Regions from separate parts of the Virgibacillus salarius genome, predicted to be linked through region 2. Evidence: a T-box and tRNA genes for the amino acid it is inferred to sense, from the RefSeq annotation. Region 2 holds a T-box; the other regions hold tRNA genes.
What was found. The T-box of region 2 lies ahead of serS (serine--tRNA ligase). A T-box ahead of a tRNA ligase gene usually reads a tRNA of that ligase, here a tRNA-Ser.
Positions count from the first base shown of each region.

Region 1: it has a tRNA-Ser gene. The T-box ahead of serS (serine--tRNA ligase) is inferred to sense a tRNA for this amino acid. The anticodon was not compared.
Region 3: it has a tRNA-Ser gene. The T-box ahead of serS (serine--tRNA ligase) is inferred to sense a tRNA for this amino acid. The anticodon was not compared.

Region 1 covers NZ_BAAACY010000156.1:1,089-6,294, forward strand. The annotation lists gene ABDZ84_RS19090 (Na/Pi cotransporter family protein) at 1-1,135, shown strand, start outside; tRNA gene ABDZ84_RS19095 (tRNA-Asn) at 1,710-1,784, shown strand; tRNA gene ABDZ84_RS19100 (tRNA-Met) at 1,789-1,865, shown strand; tRNA gene ABDZ84_RS19105 (tRNA-His) at 1,892-1,967, shown strand; tRNA gene ABDZ84_RS19110 (tRNA-Ile) at 1,989-2,065, shown strand; tRNA gene ABDZ84_RS19115 (tRNA-Ser) at 2,077-2,169, shown strand; tRNA gene ABDZ84_RS19120 (tRNA-Phe) at 2,191-2,266, shown strand; gene ABDZ84_RS19125 (superoxide dismutase) at 2,443-3,054, shown strand; gene ABDZ84_RS19130 (MFS transporter) at 3,251-4,522, shown strand; gene ABDZ84_RS19135 (peptidoglycan D,D-transpeptidase FtsI family protein) at 4,601-5,206, shown strand, end outside.
Region 2 covers NZ_BAAACY010000008.1:70,169-75,374, reverse strand. The annotation lists gene pdxS (pyridoxal 5'-phosphate synthase lyase subunit PdxS) at 1-100, shown strand, start outside; gene pdxT (pyridoxal 5'-phosphate synthase glutaminase subunit PdxT) at 116-700, shown strand; T-box leader at 1,122-1,340, shown strand; gene serS (serine--tRNA ligase) at 1,408-2,682, shown strand; gene ABDZ84_RS01565 (FecCD family ABC transporter permease) at 2,950-3,999, shown strand; gene ABDZ84_RS01560 (FecCD family ABC transporter permease) at 3,999-5,024, shown strand; gene ABDZ84_RS01555 (ABC transporter substrate-binding protein) at 5,061-5,206, shown strand, end outside.
Region 3 covers NZ_BAAACY010000049.1:1,846-7,051, reverse strand. The annotation lists tRNA gene ABDZ84_RS07095 (tRNA-Gly) at 15-88, opposite strand; tRNA gene ABDZ84_RS07090 (tRNA-Pro) at 119-195, opposite strand; tRNA gene ABDZ84_RS07085 (tRNA-Arg) at 203-279, opposite strand; partial or broken gene ABDZ84_RS07080 (hypothetical protein) at 1,162-1,242, shown strand; tRNA gene ABDZ84_RS07075 (tRNA-Leu) at 1,364-1,447, opposite strand; tRNA gene ABDZ84_RS07070 (tRNA-Leu) at 1,504-1,585, opposite strand; tRNA gene ABDZ84_RS07065 (tRNA-Lys) at 1,600-1,672, opposite strand; tRNA gene ABDZ84_RS07060 (tRNA-Gln) at 1,699-1,773, opposite strand; tRNA gene ABDZ84_RS07055 (tRNA-Asp) at 1,779-1,855, opposite strand; tRNA gene ABDZ84_RS07050 (tRNA-Glu) at 1,881-1,952, opposite strand; tRNA gene ABDZ84_RS07045 (tRNA-Ser) at 1,962-2,052, opposite strand; tRNA gene ABDZ84_RS07040 (tRNA-Asn) at 2,056-2,130, opposite strand; gene ABDZ84_RS07035 (SprT family protein) at 2,310-2,759, opposite strand; gene ABDZ84_RS07030 (catalase) at 2,971-4,434, shown strand; gene ABDZ84_RS07025 (Tex family protein) at 4,672-5,206, opposite strand, start outside.

The DNA.
Region 1 (5,206 bases), on a different contig from region 2:
ATTTCATGAATTAACCGTTAATATGAGTGAAAACCCAGTTCTTGGTGTAGTTATCGGTACTGTCTTTACCGTTGTTGTACAGAGTTCAAGTGCCACAATAGGTATTTTACAAGGTCTATTTGCTGAAGGAGCAATAGAACTAAAGGCAGCCATACCCGTTCTTTTTGGAGATAACTTAGGAACGACAATAACTGCAGTGCTAGCATCTCTAGGTGCAACTGTTGCTGCAAAACGAGCAGCGTATACTCATGTAATCTTTAATTTAGTTGGAGCTACCATCTTTTTACTCCTACTTGGAGTTTTTACGCAAATTGTTACGTTTTTACAAGGACAGTTTAACTTGAACCCGGAGATGACAATTGCGTTTGCTCATGGGACCTTTAATATTACAAATACGATCATTCAATTTCCATTTATAGGCGCTTTAGCTTGGTTAGTTACTAGGATTATTCCAGGTGAAGATACAATTGTAGAGTATAAACCACAACACTTAGATCCGATATTTATTCAGCAATCATCGACCTTGGCATTAGATCAGGCGAAAGCAGAAGTGATTCGCATGGGTGAATATGCTTATAAAGGCTTAGAAGAAACAAATAAATATTTAAATACACAACTTTCTAAGCATTCCGAAATGGCTATGCAAATAGAAGGGGCTTTAAATAATCTGGACCGAAAAATAACAGATTATCTTGTAGAACTATCGGCAGAATCACTTACGGAAATAGAAAGTGCGAAACATTCCGCACTCCTTGACTCCGTTCGAGATATCGAAAGAATAGGCGATCATTTTGAAAATATTGTCGAATTAATTGATTATAAAATGTCTAATAAAGTTCAATTAACCAATCATGCTCAGGAAGATCTAAATGAAATGTTTGAATTAACAACGTCAACAGTAAAACAAGCCGTTGAATCTCTCCAAAGTATGGACAGAGAAGAGGCACTAGCTGTGATTCAAAAAGAAGATAAAATTGATAAAATGGAAAGGAATTTCCGAAAGAAACATATCATTCGTATGAATGAAGGTAAATGTACTGGATCAGCTGGAATTGTTTTTGTTGATATCATTAGCAATTTAGAGCGAATTGGAGACCATGCGGTTAACATTGCTGAAGAAGTATTAGGTGAATAATAATAACGTATGTTTAGTTTAACAACTGTCGGAAATGCTTTCTGACAGTTGTTTTTTATACTAAGTAGAAGTTAGCTATCTCAAATTCAAATGAACTGCAAGAGCTACGTCATTGTCGTTTGCGGAAAAGAAAATCTGTGTGAACAAGCATTATTCAACCGGAACTTGAAGAAAGCCGTTCACTTATCCATGGTGAGTTAAGTGAAGGGGAGTTATTTCGTGAAGTTCTGTTAGGAAAATTCTGTAGAAAAACGGGTGACTTCCGGCCCCTGTAGTATGGTTTTCAAGAGGTGACTCAGCGTTACGTCTGCTCACACAAACACAGGAGTTACTTTACAAGTTATAAGGTAGTATTTACTAATTAATAAAGGAATTAAAATTAAAATTTTCTAACTTTAAATTTTGTATTGAAAAACCTTTGATAAGATGCTATAGTAAATATTGTCGTTTTAACAGCGATACATACATAAGAAATTGCGATTATGATTTTTTGAAAAAAATATTGACAGATGTTGTTGAACATGGTAAATTATATCTTGTTGCTATAATTCGTTGAAAGTAGTCACGATAACATTCCACAGTAGCTCAGTGGTAGAGCTATCGGCTGTTAACCGATCGGTCGTAGGTTCGAATCCTACCTGTGGAGCCAATTTGGCGGTGTAGCTCAGCTGGCGAGAGCGTACGGTTCATACCCGTGAGGTCGGGGGTTCGATCCCCTCCGCCGCCACCATAATATAACAATTAATCTGAAGCATGGCGGTCGTGGCGAAGTGGTTAACGCACCGGATTGTGGCTCCGGCATTCGTGGGTTCGATCCCCACCGGTCGCCCCATAAACAATTTTAAAATGAGAAGGACCCTTAGCTCAGTTGGTCAGAGCTATCGGCTCATAACCGATCGGTCGCAGGTTCGAGTCCTGCAGGGTCCACCATAAAATTATTTGGAGGTATACCCAAGTCTGGCTGAAGGGAGCGGTCTTGAAAACCGCCAGGGGTGTAACAGCCCGCGGGGGTTCGAATCCCTCTACCTCCTCCATACATATTTAGAGTAGATTTAGGCTCGGTAGCTCAGTCGGTAGAGCAAGGGACTGAAAATCCCTGTGTCGGCGGTTCGATTCCGTCCCGAGCCACCATTCAAACAAGCGGTGGCTTGTTTTTTTATTTTCTCAAGAAAATAACGCTTTTTATAATTTGGTAAAAAAATGCATGCATATAATTTGCATCAGTATAGTAGCTTTGATAATCTTGCTTTAAAAGGGTGAATATTCGATCCTTTTTAATAAAATAATTTTATTAGGAGGAAGTTATAATGGCAAAATTTGAATTACCTGAACTACCTTATGCTTACGATGCACTAGAACCTACTATTGATAAAGAAACCATGAACATTCACCATACAAAGCATCATAATACGTATGTAACGAAACTAAACGGTGCTTTAGAAGGACATGCTGATCTTCAGAATAAATCTGTTGAAGAGCTAATAAGTAATCTAGATGCTGTTCCGGAAAGCGCGCGGACTGCCGTACGTAATAATGGTGGCGGCCATGCAAACCATAGTCTGTTCTGGAAAGTATTATCACCTAATGGTGGTGGCGAACCAACTGGTGAGCTTGCTGATAAAATTAATGAAAAGTTTGGCAGCTTTGATAAATTCAAAGAAGAATTTGCTAATGCTGCAGCAGGACGCTTCGGATCAGGTTGGGCATGGTTAGTTTTAAATAATGAAGAATTAGAAATAATGAGTACACCTAATCAAGACTCGCCGATAATGGAAGGGAAAAAACCTTTATTAGGTCTTGATGTTTGGGAGCACGCTTACTATCTTAAATATCAAAATAAACGCCCAGATTACATTTCAGCTTTCTGGAATGTTATTAATTGGGATCAAGTAACGAAAAACTATAATGAAGCGAAATAACAAAAATAATTGAATAGAAAAGGCATGTGGGGGGATTCGATTCCTTCATATGCCTTTTTTTATCTATAATTGTCAAGAAATGATGAATGTAAGCTTAATGAATAGATTGTTATATCCTTATCTTTAATTAAGGCTTCTTTGCATATCTGTTACTCATTTGTTCAAACTATTAATGACTTGAAAAGGAGTATGGAATATGCGAAAAAGCCTATCACTTTATCAGGGGAAATTAGACATTGATAAGGATTTATTGTTTTTACTTGTTATTGGTGGACTATATTCTTTAGGGATATTTTTATCCAATACATTTGTAAATATATACTTGTGGAAGCAATCAGGGGATTATATAACCATTGCTGTATATAATTTAGCCATTTATATTTTTCAACCATTGACGTTTATTGTGGCTGGAAAATTAGCTAAGAAAGTGGATCGAGTTATTGTATTACGTTTAGGGGTAATTTTTTTATCTCTCTTTTTTTTGAGTGTATTAATTATTGCTGAAAAAGCATCGTACTATAATTTTATGCTAGGTAGTCTTCTTGGTATTGGTTATGGTTTCTATTGGCTAGCATTTAATGTACTTACATTCGAGATTACTGAGCCAGAGACTAGGGACTTTTTTAATGGATTTTTAGGAGTGCTTCAATCCTTTGGTGGAATGATTGGACCGTTATTAGCTGGGACTATTATTGCTAATTTGGAAGCAAATATCGGATATACAACAATTTTTACGATTTCTTTTATTTTGTTCATTTGCGCAGTTATCTGTAGTTTCTTTTTGGCAAGGAGAAAGGCAGAAGGAAGCTTTTATTTTCGACGGGTATTAGCTGAACGATCACATAACAAAAATTGGAATCGTATATTAAATGCACATATTTTTCAAGGATTAAGAGAAGGGATATTTGCCTTTGTTATCTCCATATGGGTGTTTTTGATTACACAAAGTGAATTTTCATTAGGGATGTTCAATCTAGTGTTCTCTGGTTTATCCTTTGTTTTTTATTTTATTGGGACGAAAGTTATCAAGCCTTCCATGAGAAAAAAAGCTATCCTTATCGGGAGTCTTATCCTGTATTTCTCTATTACAATTATTATTTTTGAGATTAGCTATGCACAGCTAATTATATATGCAATTTGCATTGGGATCGCTTACCCAATCATTACTATACCATATGTCTCTTTAACCTATGATGTAATAGGAAAAGCATGGAAGGCAAAAGAGTTACGTGTGGAGTATATCGTTGTCAGAGAAATGTTTGTCAATATCGGAAGAATTACTTCCATTTCTGTTTTTTTAATTGCTGTTTCTATTTTTCCAGCTGAAAAGGCAATCCCATATATATTAGCCGTTTTTGGTGCTGGGCATATTTTTATCTATTTATTCGTCAAGAACATCTACTTAGGAAGTAAGCCAAAAAAAGAAGTATTAATTAAAGAGCAATTAACAGACGAAAAAAATAGATAAATGGATGAAAATAAAGAGGGATAAATGGTATAATGAATAAGGTTTAAAATAAATCTAATTTCGTATGGGGGAGAGATAATGGGGAATAAGAAAAAAAAGAAAAAAACGCAACTTCCCTTCCGAATTAACATATTATTTTTTGTTGTGTTTCTAATGTTTACAGTGCTTATTTTACAATTAGGAGTTGTACAGATTTTAAACGGTGAAGCATTTCAGGAAGAAATTGATCGAACGGTAAAGGATACAACAAAGATACCCGTTCCTAGAGGTAAAATATATGATAGTAACCATAATGTTATTGTAGATAATAAACCATTGTATTCGATCACGTATACACCTGCAAAAGGAACGCAGGCAGAAGATCGATTAGCAGTTGCTGAAAAATTGTCGAAGTATATTTCTATGGATGATGAAAAAAAATACCTTGATAAATTAACAGAGCGCAATAAAAAAGAGTATTGGTACTTAAAAAATAAGGAAGAAGCTGACAATCGCTTATCTGAAAAAGAAGCAGCAGATTTAGATAATGCTGAACAGTATAATACCATTCTAGATCGAATTACAAAAGATGAAATCTCCGGTTTTTCGAAACAGGAGCTTGAAGTAATTGCAATTAAAAAAGAATTAGATAAAGCATATTCGCTTACGCCGCAAATAGTTAAAAATGACGATGTCACCGCAGAG
Region 2 (5,206 bases):
ATTGATTGCAGAACTTTCTAAGGACCTTGGGGTTGCCATGAAAGGTATTGAAATGAGCACCATTGAAGCACATGATCGTATGCAGGATCGTAGTGAATAGAAGGAAGGATTCCATATGACAACAATTGGAGTGCTTGCATTACAAGGTGCAGTCCGCGAGCATCTTCGGGCTGTAAAGGCTTGTAGTGCTAATGCAATAGAGATAAAACGAAAAGAACAGCTAGCTGAGATTGATGGATTAATTCTTCCTGGCGGTGAAAGCACAACGATTAGAAGATTAATTGACAGCTATGACTTTTTTGATGCTATTCAAGATTTTGGTAAGCAAGGTAAGCCTATCTTTGGCACGTGTGCTGGAATGATTTTAATGGCGACTGCCATAAAGGATCAAGATACTGCACATTTAAAACTAATTGATATGGAAGTTGCTCGTAATGCATTTGGACGTCAGGTTGCGAGTTTTGAGGCCGATGTAGAGGTGCATGGTATTGCAGCAGATTTTAATGCTGTGTTTATTCGCGCGCCCTATGTTGTTAAAGCAGGACCCGATGTAGAGATACTTGCTACGTATAACGAACACATTGTTACAGTTAGACAAGGTAACTATCTAGCAACAGCTTTTCATCCTGAATTAACAGATGATAATCGGATGATTGCTTATTTTGTTCAGATGGTTAAGAAAGCTGTAGCAAGTACTTAACACTAGTAAACCTGATGAGACATAACTCAAATGCTTTTTCTTTGCATGTAGGAGTTTTATAATCAGAATAAGACCGAACGAATTCGAATGCTAGTTAAAGGTGGTTATCCCGGAAGTTAGATTTTTCACTTTAACTTCCAGGGGACGGTACCATTGCTTCGAATTATCGTTCGGTTTTTTGATTAGCGTACTATGTCTGAGCCTTTTTTTATTCTCTTTTTGGTTGTCAACACCTTGCTCTATTACATTCGCTTCAACATGTTGGGCGATAGGATACGGTAGCTGTAGCAAAAAATGTTCTTCCAGATACATCTTTGGCATTATGGACGACAACAAACGAGGGATGGGGGTGCGCAGTTGCAAAAAAATGATAGTTGCATATACATAAAAAATCAGCTATGATGTAATATAATACCTATATAAAACGATGTTGACAGGAAATAGTAGTAGTTTATCTTCTTAAAGAGAATCGATGGTTGGTGTGAATCGATATTAGATAGCTATGAATCCATCCTTGAATTGGTTTATGGAATTCTTTGGATAGTAAGTAAACCCGGTGACGTACCGTTAAAACGATAAGCCGGAAGAGATTTCTCTTCAATCAGGGTGGCAACGCGGGAATTTTACTCTCGTCCCTATTTCATTAGGGACGGGAGTTTTTTGATTTTTATTTATTAGACATAACATAACTAAGGAGGACAATTGTAATGCTAGACATGAAATTTTTACGAAACAATTTTCAAGAAGTGAAAGCAAAATTAACCCATCGTGGCGAAGATTTATCAGAGCTGGATCGTTTTGAGGACCTTGACGAAAACCGGCGTAAGCTTATAGCTGAAACAGAACAGCTGAAGGCAAAGCGAAATGAAGCATCTAAACAAATATCTGTATTAAAAAGAGAAAAGAAAGATGCAGAGCCAGCTATCAAGGAAATGCGCGAGGTTGGTGAAAAGATTGCTATACTGGATAAAAATTTAAAAGAAATCGAGGAACAATTGGGGCAAATTATGCTATCCATTCCAAACATTCCACATGAAAGTGTACCTGTTGGTGAAGATGAAGATGATAACATTGAAGTGCGTCAATGGGGCGAACGTCCAAACTTTGCTTATGAAGCTCAACCACATTGGGATATCGCAACAAATTTGGGTATATTGGATTTTGAACGTGCAGGGAAAGTGACTGGCAGCCGTTTTGTATTCTACAAAGGCTTAGGGGCACGCTTAGAGCGTGCTTTATGGAATTTTATGATGGATCTACATGCGGATGAACATGGTTATGAGGAAATGATTCCACCATATATGGTAAATCGTACAAGTATGACCGGAACAGGACAGCTGCCGAAGTTCGAGGAGGATGCATTTAAATTAGTTGATTGGGATTACTTTATGGCACCAACCGCGGAAGTACCAGTAACGAATTATCATCGGGATGAAATCTTATCTAGTGATGACTTGCCAAAAAAATATGCCGCATTTAGTGGGTGCTTCCGTTCTGAAGCAGGATCAGCAGGTAGAGATACTAGAGGATTGATTCGCCAGCATCAATTTAATAAAGTGGAGCTTGTTCATTTTGTTAAACCAGAAGAATCTTATGAAACATTGGAAATGTTGACTGGACATGCAGAAAAAGTATTACAGTTATTAGAGCTACCATATCGTGTTATGAGCATGTGTACTGGTGATCTAGGTTTTACAGCAGCAAAAAAATATGATATTGAGGTTTGGATCCCTAGTCAAAACACGTATCGTGAAATTTCTTCTTGTTCTAATTTTGAGGATTTCCAAGCTAGGCGAGCGGGGATACGATTCCGTAGAGATGTAAAAGCTAAACCGGAATTCGTGCATACGCTCAATGGTTCTGGTCTAGCGATTGGTCGTACTGTTGCAGCAATCCTCGAAAATTATCAGCAAGCAGATGGTACTGTTGAGATCCCTAAAGTATTAAAACCTTATATGGGCGGAAAAGAAGTAATTAAATAGTTTATTCTAAAAGCGTGCCGGAATTATATAAATCGGCACGCTTCTATTTTAGTTGTCGCTGGATGAGGATTAATCTGTGAGCATCAGTGAACTTCAAAGGAACATTAACGAAAAACTGGTGACTTCAAACAATCATCTAGAAAAAATTCTTTTAAACCTCTAAAATGATGTAGACAAAGTGATCAAGGATTGCTACTATATAAATGATAATGATTATCAATTTCATTAGGTTAGATAGTTCTTTTTGATAAGGAAGTGGGAAGAAATATGGCTGCAGAGTCTCGGACATCCGATCTACATACAACAACGAAATCTATTAAATCTAGACCACTGCCAGCAATGATTATTTTAATTGGTGGTATTATCGCAACTATATTTGCTCTGACACTTTCTATTTCTATAGGTGCAGCTGATATTACATTTTCCACTGTATGGGAAGCGATATTTCATTATGATCCAACCAGTACTTCACACTCCATTATTCAGGAACTAAGACTTCCTAGAACCTTAGCTGGAGTTTTAGTTGGTGCATCTTTTGCTGTAGCTGGAGCGATGATGCAAGGGATGACAAGGAATCCATTAGCTGATCCAGGAATATTAGGGATCAATGCAGGAGCGGTCTTTATGGTCGCCATTTGCTTTGCGCTCTTTCCTGGGATGTCTTACAATGGATTAATTCTCTTTTCATTTATAGGTGCAGGTGTAAGCGTCGTTCTTGTATTTGGTATTAGTTCGATGGGAAAAGGAGTAGTAACACCTGTAAAAATAGTGTTAGCTGGAGCTGCTGTAACAGCATTTTTTACAGCTTTAAGTGAAGGTATAGGCATTTATTTCAGTTTAAGTCAGGATTTGGCTTTTTGGTTTGCTGGCGGTATAGCAGGTGTGAAATGGACACAGTTAAAATTAATGTTTCCATGGGTTCTCGGCGCGCTGATTGCAGCTATGCTGTTATCGAAATCAATTACGATCCTAAGTCTTGGTGATGATGTAGCCAAAGGATTAGGACAGCGGACGAAGCTTGTACGTGCAGCAGGCTTTATTATCGTGTTGTTAATAGCTGGAGTTGCTGTCGCAGTTGCTGGTCCAATAGGTTTTGTTGGCTTAATTGTTCCGCATATTGCCCGCTTTTTTGTTGGAGTTGATTATCGGCTTATTATTCCATGCTCAGCTGTGATAGGCGGCTTTCTTACTTGTATAGCAGATATAGGTGCGCGTATGATTAATGCACCACAAGAAACGCCAATTGGTGCGTTATTTGCTTTAATTGGTGTTCCATTCTTCCTTTATGTTGCTAGAAAAGAAAGGAGGAATCTGTGATGCGCTCTATAGGAATACGGTCCGAAGATGAACGAACAAGAAAACGGATTCTTATATTACTTATATTTATTGTTTTAATTGTGCTTACTTTTGTTATTAGTGTTAATATTGGCGCGATCCGTTTAGCCCCTTCTGAATTGCTACAAACAATCATTGGAAATGGGACCGCCCAGCAAGAATTGATTTTATTTGAATTTAGACTTCCACGAATTATCATCTCTATGTTAGTTGGTGCGGGGCTAGCAGTTTCCGGCTGTATTTTGCAAGGAGTAGCACGTAATCCTTTAGCAGAGCCGGGAATATTAGGGATAACTACAGGTGCAGGACTAATGGTAGTTTTAGCATTAGCATACTACCCAGTTGGCGAAAGTATACCCGTTGGTCTACTGCCGTTTCTATCCTTAATTGGTGGCATTAGTACGGCGATTATTATTTACATGCTAGCTTACGATAGGCATAATGGCTTGTTACCTAATCGTCTGGTGTTAAATGGAATTGCGGTAGCAGCTGGATTAAATGCAATTCTATTAGTTGTCTCCTTACAACTTCCAGAACAAAAGTATGATGTGTTAGCAGTTTGGATGGCAGGAAGGATTTGGGGGGCTGAATGGCGCTTCGTATTTACGCTATTACCATGGATGATTATTCTATTACCATATATCTTTTTGAAAGCACGAACGCTTGATGTCTTAACTTTTGGTGATGAAGTGGCTACAGGGCTAGGGGTTTCCGTGGAGAAAGAGCGATTAAAGGTAGTCGCTGCTTCGGTTGGATTAGCTTCTGCTTGTATATCTGTTAGTGGAGGCATCGCCTTTGTCGGCTTAATAGGCCCACATCTAGCAAGAAAATTAATTGGACCAAATCACCGTTTTCTATTACCGTTATCTGCTGTTGCAGGGGCTCTACTATTACTTGCTGCAGATACTATTGGAAAAGCAATTTTACAGCCATCTGAAATACCCGCCGGAATTGTAGTTGCAATTATTGGAGCACCATATTTTCTATATTTGTTGAGTAAATCGTAAGGTTAATAAAAAATGAAAAAGAAAAGAGGATTATAGATGAAATTTTCACGGATACTTCCATTCAGTTTCTGTTTATTAATAATTTTTCTGCTAGCAGCTTGTGGAGATAGTGATAAAGAAGAAAAAGCAGAGAACAGTAAAGCGGATGATACAAAACAATCAGAGGAACAAGCTGAGCAAAC
Region 3 (5,206 bases), on a different contig from region 2:
CTAAAGGTAATGATTGGAGCGGGTGAAGGGAATCGAACCCTCGTCATCAGCTTGGAAGGCTGAGGTTTTACCATTAAACTACACCCGCGTTTATTAATATTTTAATATTTCGTGTCGATGGTCGGGAAGACAGGATTTGAACCTGCGACCCCATGGTCCCAAACCATGTGCTCTACCAAGCTGAGCTACTTCCCGGAAATTATGGCGCGCCCGAGAGGAGTCGAACCCCTAACCTCTTGATCCGTAGTCAAACGCTCTATCCAATTGAGCTACGGGCGCTTCTTAAAAGAATGTTCATTTTTATCATTTGTTTCAATTCACGATGACTGAATCACGCGAACAATTATAGATAATACACTAATATGGTTCTTATTTCAATACCTAAATTAAATTCTTTTAATTCTTATAATTATTTACCTTCATAGCTCATAGGTCATATCTGTAATGTTATGGATAAAACCAATTAAACCGAAAGCCAGAAGACGATTTTTATCATCTATTACTTCTATATTATAGTTAAATTGCAGGACGCAATTTTGAATCTGTGACTTTACTCTTTGAGTGCTTCTTAATTATTTATAGGCACAATTATATGTAACCGTCAATATGTTAGTTTCGTATTTATCTTTCCTGCATGATACATTTTTTAATTGCAAAAAATCATTGAATCGCATAAATCGCTTATTAAAGTAGTATATTAATGGAAGAGTCAGGAGCACAACAACAAGAGCATAGCCATAGTCCAATCAAAACATCTACTCCTGCAAAATATATATTACCAATCAAATAAATCACTAAAATGAGTAACGGCGATATAATATATTTTGTAATGAAAGAATATCGATTGTTTGTCAGCACTTTGACATGCTTTTTTCAGCGACATCTTCTCAATCGCAATAAAAATAAAATTGGAAATATCCAAGCTGCTGACGCCATTAAAAAGATCCTATTACTCAGGATCATAAATAATCCACCTAATACGAATAAAAGAACACCATTTTGATAGCCCCCTTCATATATTACTGTAAGTATAAGAGCAAACGACTACTACAACAGTGTAAATTCCGTAGAAGGGACACATAGAGCTTTGAAGGACAAATTGACGGATTACAGGAGACAAACAATTCTAGAAAGAAGAAAAATTGTGAGTTACCTCTTTTTAAAACTACAATTGATGTGTATGGTCACCTATTTCCGAACAAACAACGAGAAACAGCAGATCGGCTAGACGACTTCTTTTAAGAAATGGTGAATTTATGGTGAATAAATCATAAAAAAAACGCTCAAATCCTTAATGGAAATGAACGTATAAAAAAATACCAACCCTCTAAAAGTGTTGGTATGACTTGTTCTATGGATACGATGCGGTCGAGAGGACTTGAACCTCCACGGGTTATTCACCCACTAGGCCCTCAACCTAGCGCGTCTGCCATTCCGCCACGACCGCACATTTTGCAATAAATGACAGAAAATAAAAGACTGTGGATTAACACAGCAATTCAATGCGGGTGGAGGGAGTCGAACCCCCACGTCCGAAGACACTAGATCCTAAGTCTAGCGCGTCTGCCAGTTCCGCCACACCCGCAAATATACAAATGATGAGCCATGGAGGATTCGAACCTCCGACCCTCTGATTAAAAGTCAGATGCTCTACCGACTGAGCTAATGGCTCATGTAAAAAAACGAAAAATAAAAAAATGGCTGGGCTACCAGGATTCGAACCTGGGGTACACGGGATCAAAACCCGATGCCTTACCGCTTGGCTATAGCCCAACATCTGGCGGTCCGGACGGGACTCGAACCCGCGACCTCCTGCGTGACAGGCAGGCATTCTAACCAACTGAACTACCGGACCCAGCCTATTTATTTTTAAAAAAAGATGACCCGTACGGGATTCGAACCCGTGTTACCGCCGTGAAAGGGCGGTGTCTTAACCACTTGACCAACGGGCCATTAAAAAATGGCGGAGAAGGAGGGATTTGAACCCTCGCGCCGCTTACACGGCCTACACCCTTAGCAGGGGCGCCTCTTCAGCCACTTGAGTACTTCTCCATATGGCTCCACAGGTAGGATTCGAACCTACGACCGATCGGTTAACAGCCGATAGCTCTACCACTGAGCTACTGTGGAATAAAGTGTGAATCAATCGCAACGAAAAATATAATACAATATTTCAGTGTAATTGTCAACATTTTTTCGTTAAAATCTATTCGAAAAATATGTAAGTTGAAGTGCTGTATGAGACAGCCTATTTAATTTATCATGGATGACATATTTCGTCAATGGGTTATAGCGATATTTTTTTGCTTTTATAGTAAATAAATTCTCCCTTTGCATTTTCCACATCTAAATTTAGCTGTGTTTACCCTCCTCATACGTTTAAACTCATCATTACAACTAGTACACTTATAAACATATTTATACTTTTTTTGTGAAGGAAGTGGCTTACAATGCCTTGGAGATCCGGTGATTTTCAAAAGTTGCTTAAACGCCTGATCACGATGCCTATATCCTCTTCCTTCTATATGTAAATGATAATGAATCAACTCATGTTTAATAATCCCGATAAATTCTTCCATGTCACTTTCCTGCATGTACTTCGGATTCAATTCAATTAACTTCTTATTAGGAATATATCTTCCACCTGTTGTTCGTAAACGAAAATTAAAAGCTACGTCATGTAAAAAGGGTTTATGAAAATATGTTAAAGATAATTTATTGACCAAATTAAATAAATCCTGATCATCCAGCAGCTCCATTATACCTATCTCCTTATCAATAAGCGATGTTAATATTCTAATATATAAATATTAACTTTGTACAGAAATGGGTTACTTCCTATATTATATAAATAAATTAAACTTACTCGTTATTTAAAATTATTGTAAATAAATATTGATTTTTACTTGGATTATATTATAATATAGATGTAGATAGATAAATACTTAGTTTAAGAGAGGAGATTTAATATTGAGTAATAAAAGAAATACCTTAACTACTGCCGCTGGAGCTCCAGTTGGAGACAATCAAAACTCCATTACAGCTGGACATAATGGACCTACATTACTTCAAGATTTTCATTTACTAGAAAAACTTGCTCATTTTAATAGAGAACGTATCCCTGAACGCGTCGTACATGCAAAAGGTGCTGGTGCACACGGATACTTTGAAGTAACAAATGATGAAATTTCAAAATACACAAAAGCTGATTTCCTTAGCGAAGCCGGAAAGCGTACTGACATGTTTATCCGCTTCTCAACCGTTGCTGGTGAACTAGGCTCTGCAGACACAGTACGTGACCCACGTGGTTTTGCAGTTAAATTTTATACGGACGAAGGGAACTATGACTTAGTTGGAAATAACACACCAATTTTCTTCATTCGTGATGCAATTAAGTTCCCAGACTTCATTCATACGCAAAAACGTAACCCGCAGACGCACTTAAAGGATAAAGATATGGTTTGGGACTTCTGGTCATTATCACCAGAATCACTTCACCAAATTACGTACCTTCATAGTGATCGTGGCATCCCGGCTACGTTCCGTCACATGAATGGATATGGAAGCCATACCTTTAAATGGGTAAATGCAAAAGACGAAGCATTCTGGGTTAAATATCACTTTATAAGTGAACAAGGGGTCAAAAACTTAGATCCAGAGCTTGCTGACAAGATCGCTGGTGAAAATCCTGATTATCACACAGAAGATCTCTTTAATGCTATTGATCAAGGTGACTTCCCTGCTTGGAAGCTTTACGTACAAATTATGCCTTACGAAGACGCCAAGACTTACAAATGGGATCCATTTGATGTTACAAAAATCTGGTCGAAAAAAGACTATCCACGTATTGAAGTAGGTCGAATGGTACTAAACCGTAATCCTGAGAACTACTTTGCTGAGGTTGAGCAAGCTGCCTTCTCACCTGGTCAATTCGTACCTGGTATTGAAGCTTCTCCAGATAAAATGCTTCAAGGTCGTCTATTTGGTTATTCAGATGCACATCGTTATCGCTTAGGAGCAAACCATCATCAAATTCCCGTAAACCGTCCAAAAAATGAAGTAAATAATTATCAACGTGATGGTTTCATGAATGTAAGTGGTAATGGTGGTAGCAAGCCAAACTACGAACCAAACAGTGTAGATGGACCAACTGAGGATCAGGCAACCAAAATTAATCCGTTTGAGGTTTATGGCGAAGCTAATAGCGTTTCCTATGACAGTGATGATCATTATACACAGGCCGGTGATTTATATCGTTTAATGACTGCAGATGAAAAAGATCGCTTAATTAAAGCATTTGTTGATCACATGAAGCCTGTTACAAAAGAAGAAATTAAGCTACGTCAAATCGAACACTTCTATAAAGCAGATCCTGAATGGGGCGAGCGTATCGCTGAAGGACTTGGCCTTAAAGTTCCAGAAAGCGTAAAATAAACAACTATGGCGCAAGCTCCCGAATAGAAACGTAGCGACTGGAAAGATTCAACTTAGATAAAGGAAGCACGGTGAGTTTGCGAGCCGATGATGACTTAGCTTAGGGCGATTTGTGAGGTCGCTTCTGGGCGCCGGAGCAGGACGCGCTTAACACGCCCATATTTATCCAGCTGGCTAATTTATCATTTCCTAGACTAAAACAAAGACATGGTTCCTATTAGAGCCATGTCTTTTCAATTAATATTCTTTGTTCACCATTGATAAGGCGATTCTTCCTTTATTCATATCAATATCCTCGACCCAGACAGTTATTACATCGCCAACAGAAGCAATGTCCATTGGATGCTTCACGAATGAATTTGACATCTTAGAAATATGGACAAGTCCATCTTGCTTCACACCGATATCTACGAACACACCAAAATCAACTACATTTCTAACCGTACCCTGCATCTCCATTCCAGGCTTGATATCTTCCATTGTCATTACGTTTTGTTTTAACAATGGTTGCGGAAAATCATCACGAGGATCGCGCTCTGGTTTACTTAGTGCTTGTAAAATATCACTTAAGGTTGGTACTCCTATGCCCAGCTCTTCTGCAACCTCCCTGTTTTTAATTGTGCTAATGGCCTGGCGAAGTTTTTCTGAGCCTATATCGCTTAGATCACAGTCCAGCATTGTTAACAGCTTTTCTGTATGAGCGTAGCTTTCAGGATGTATAGGGGTTCTATCGAGTGGGTTATCCCCATCAACGATGCGTAGAAAACCAATC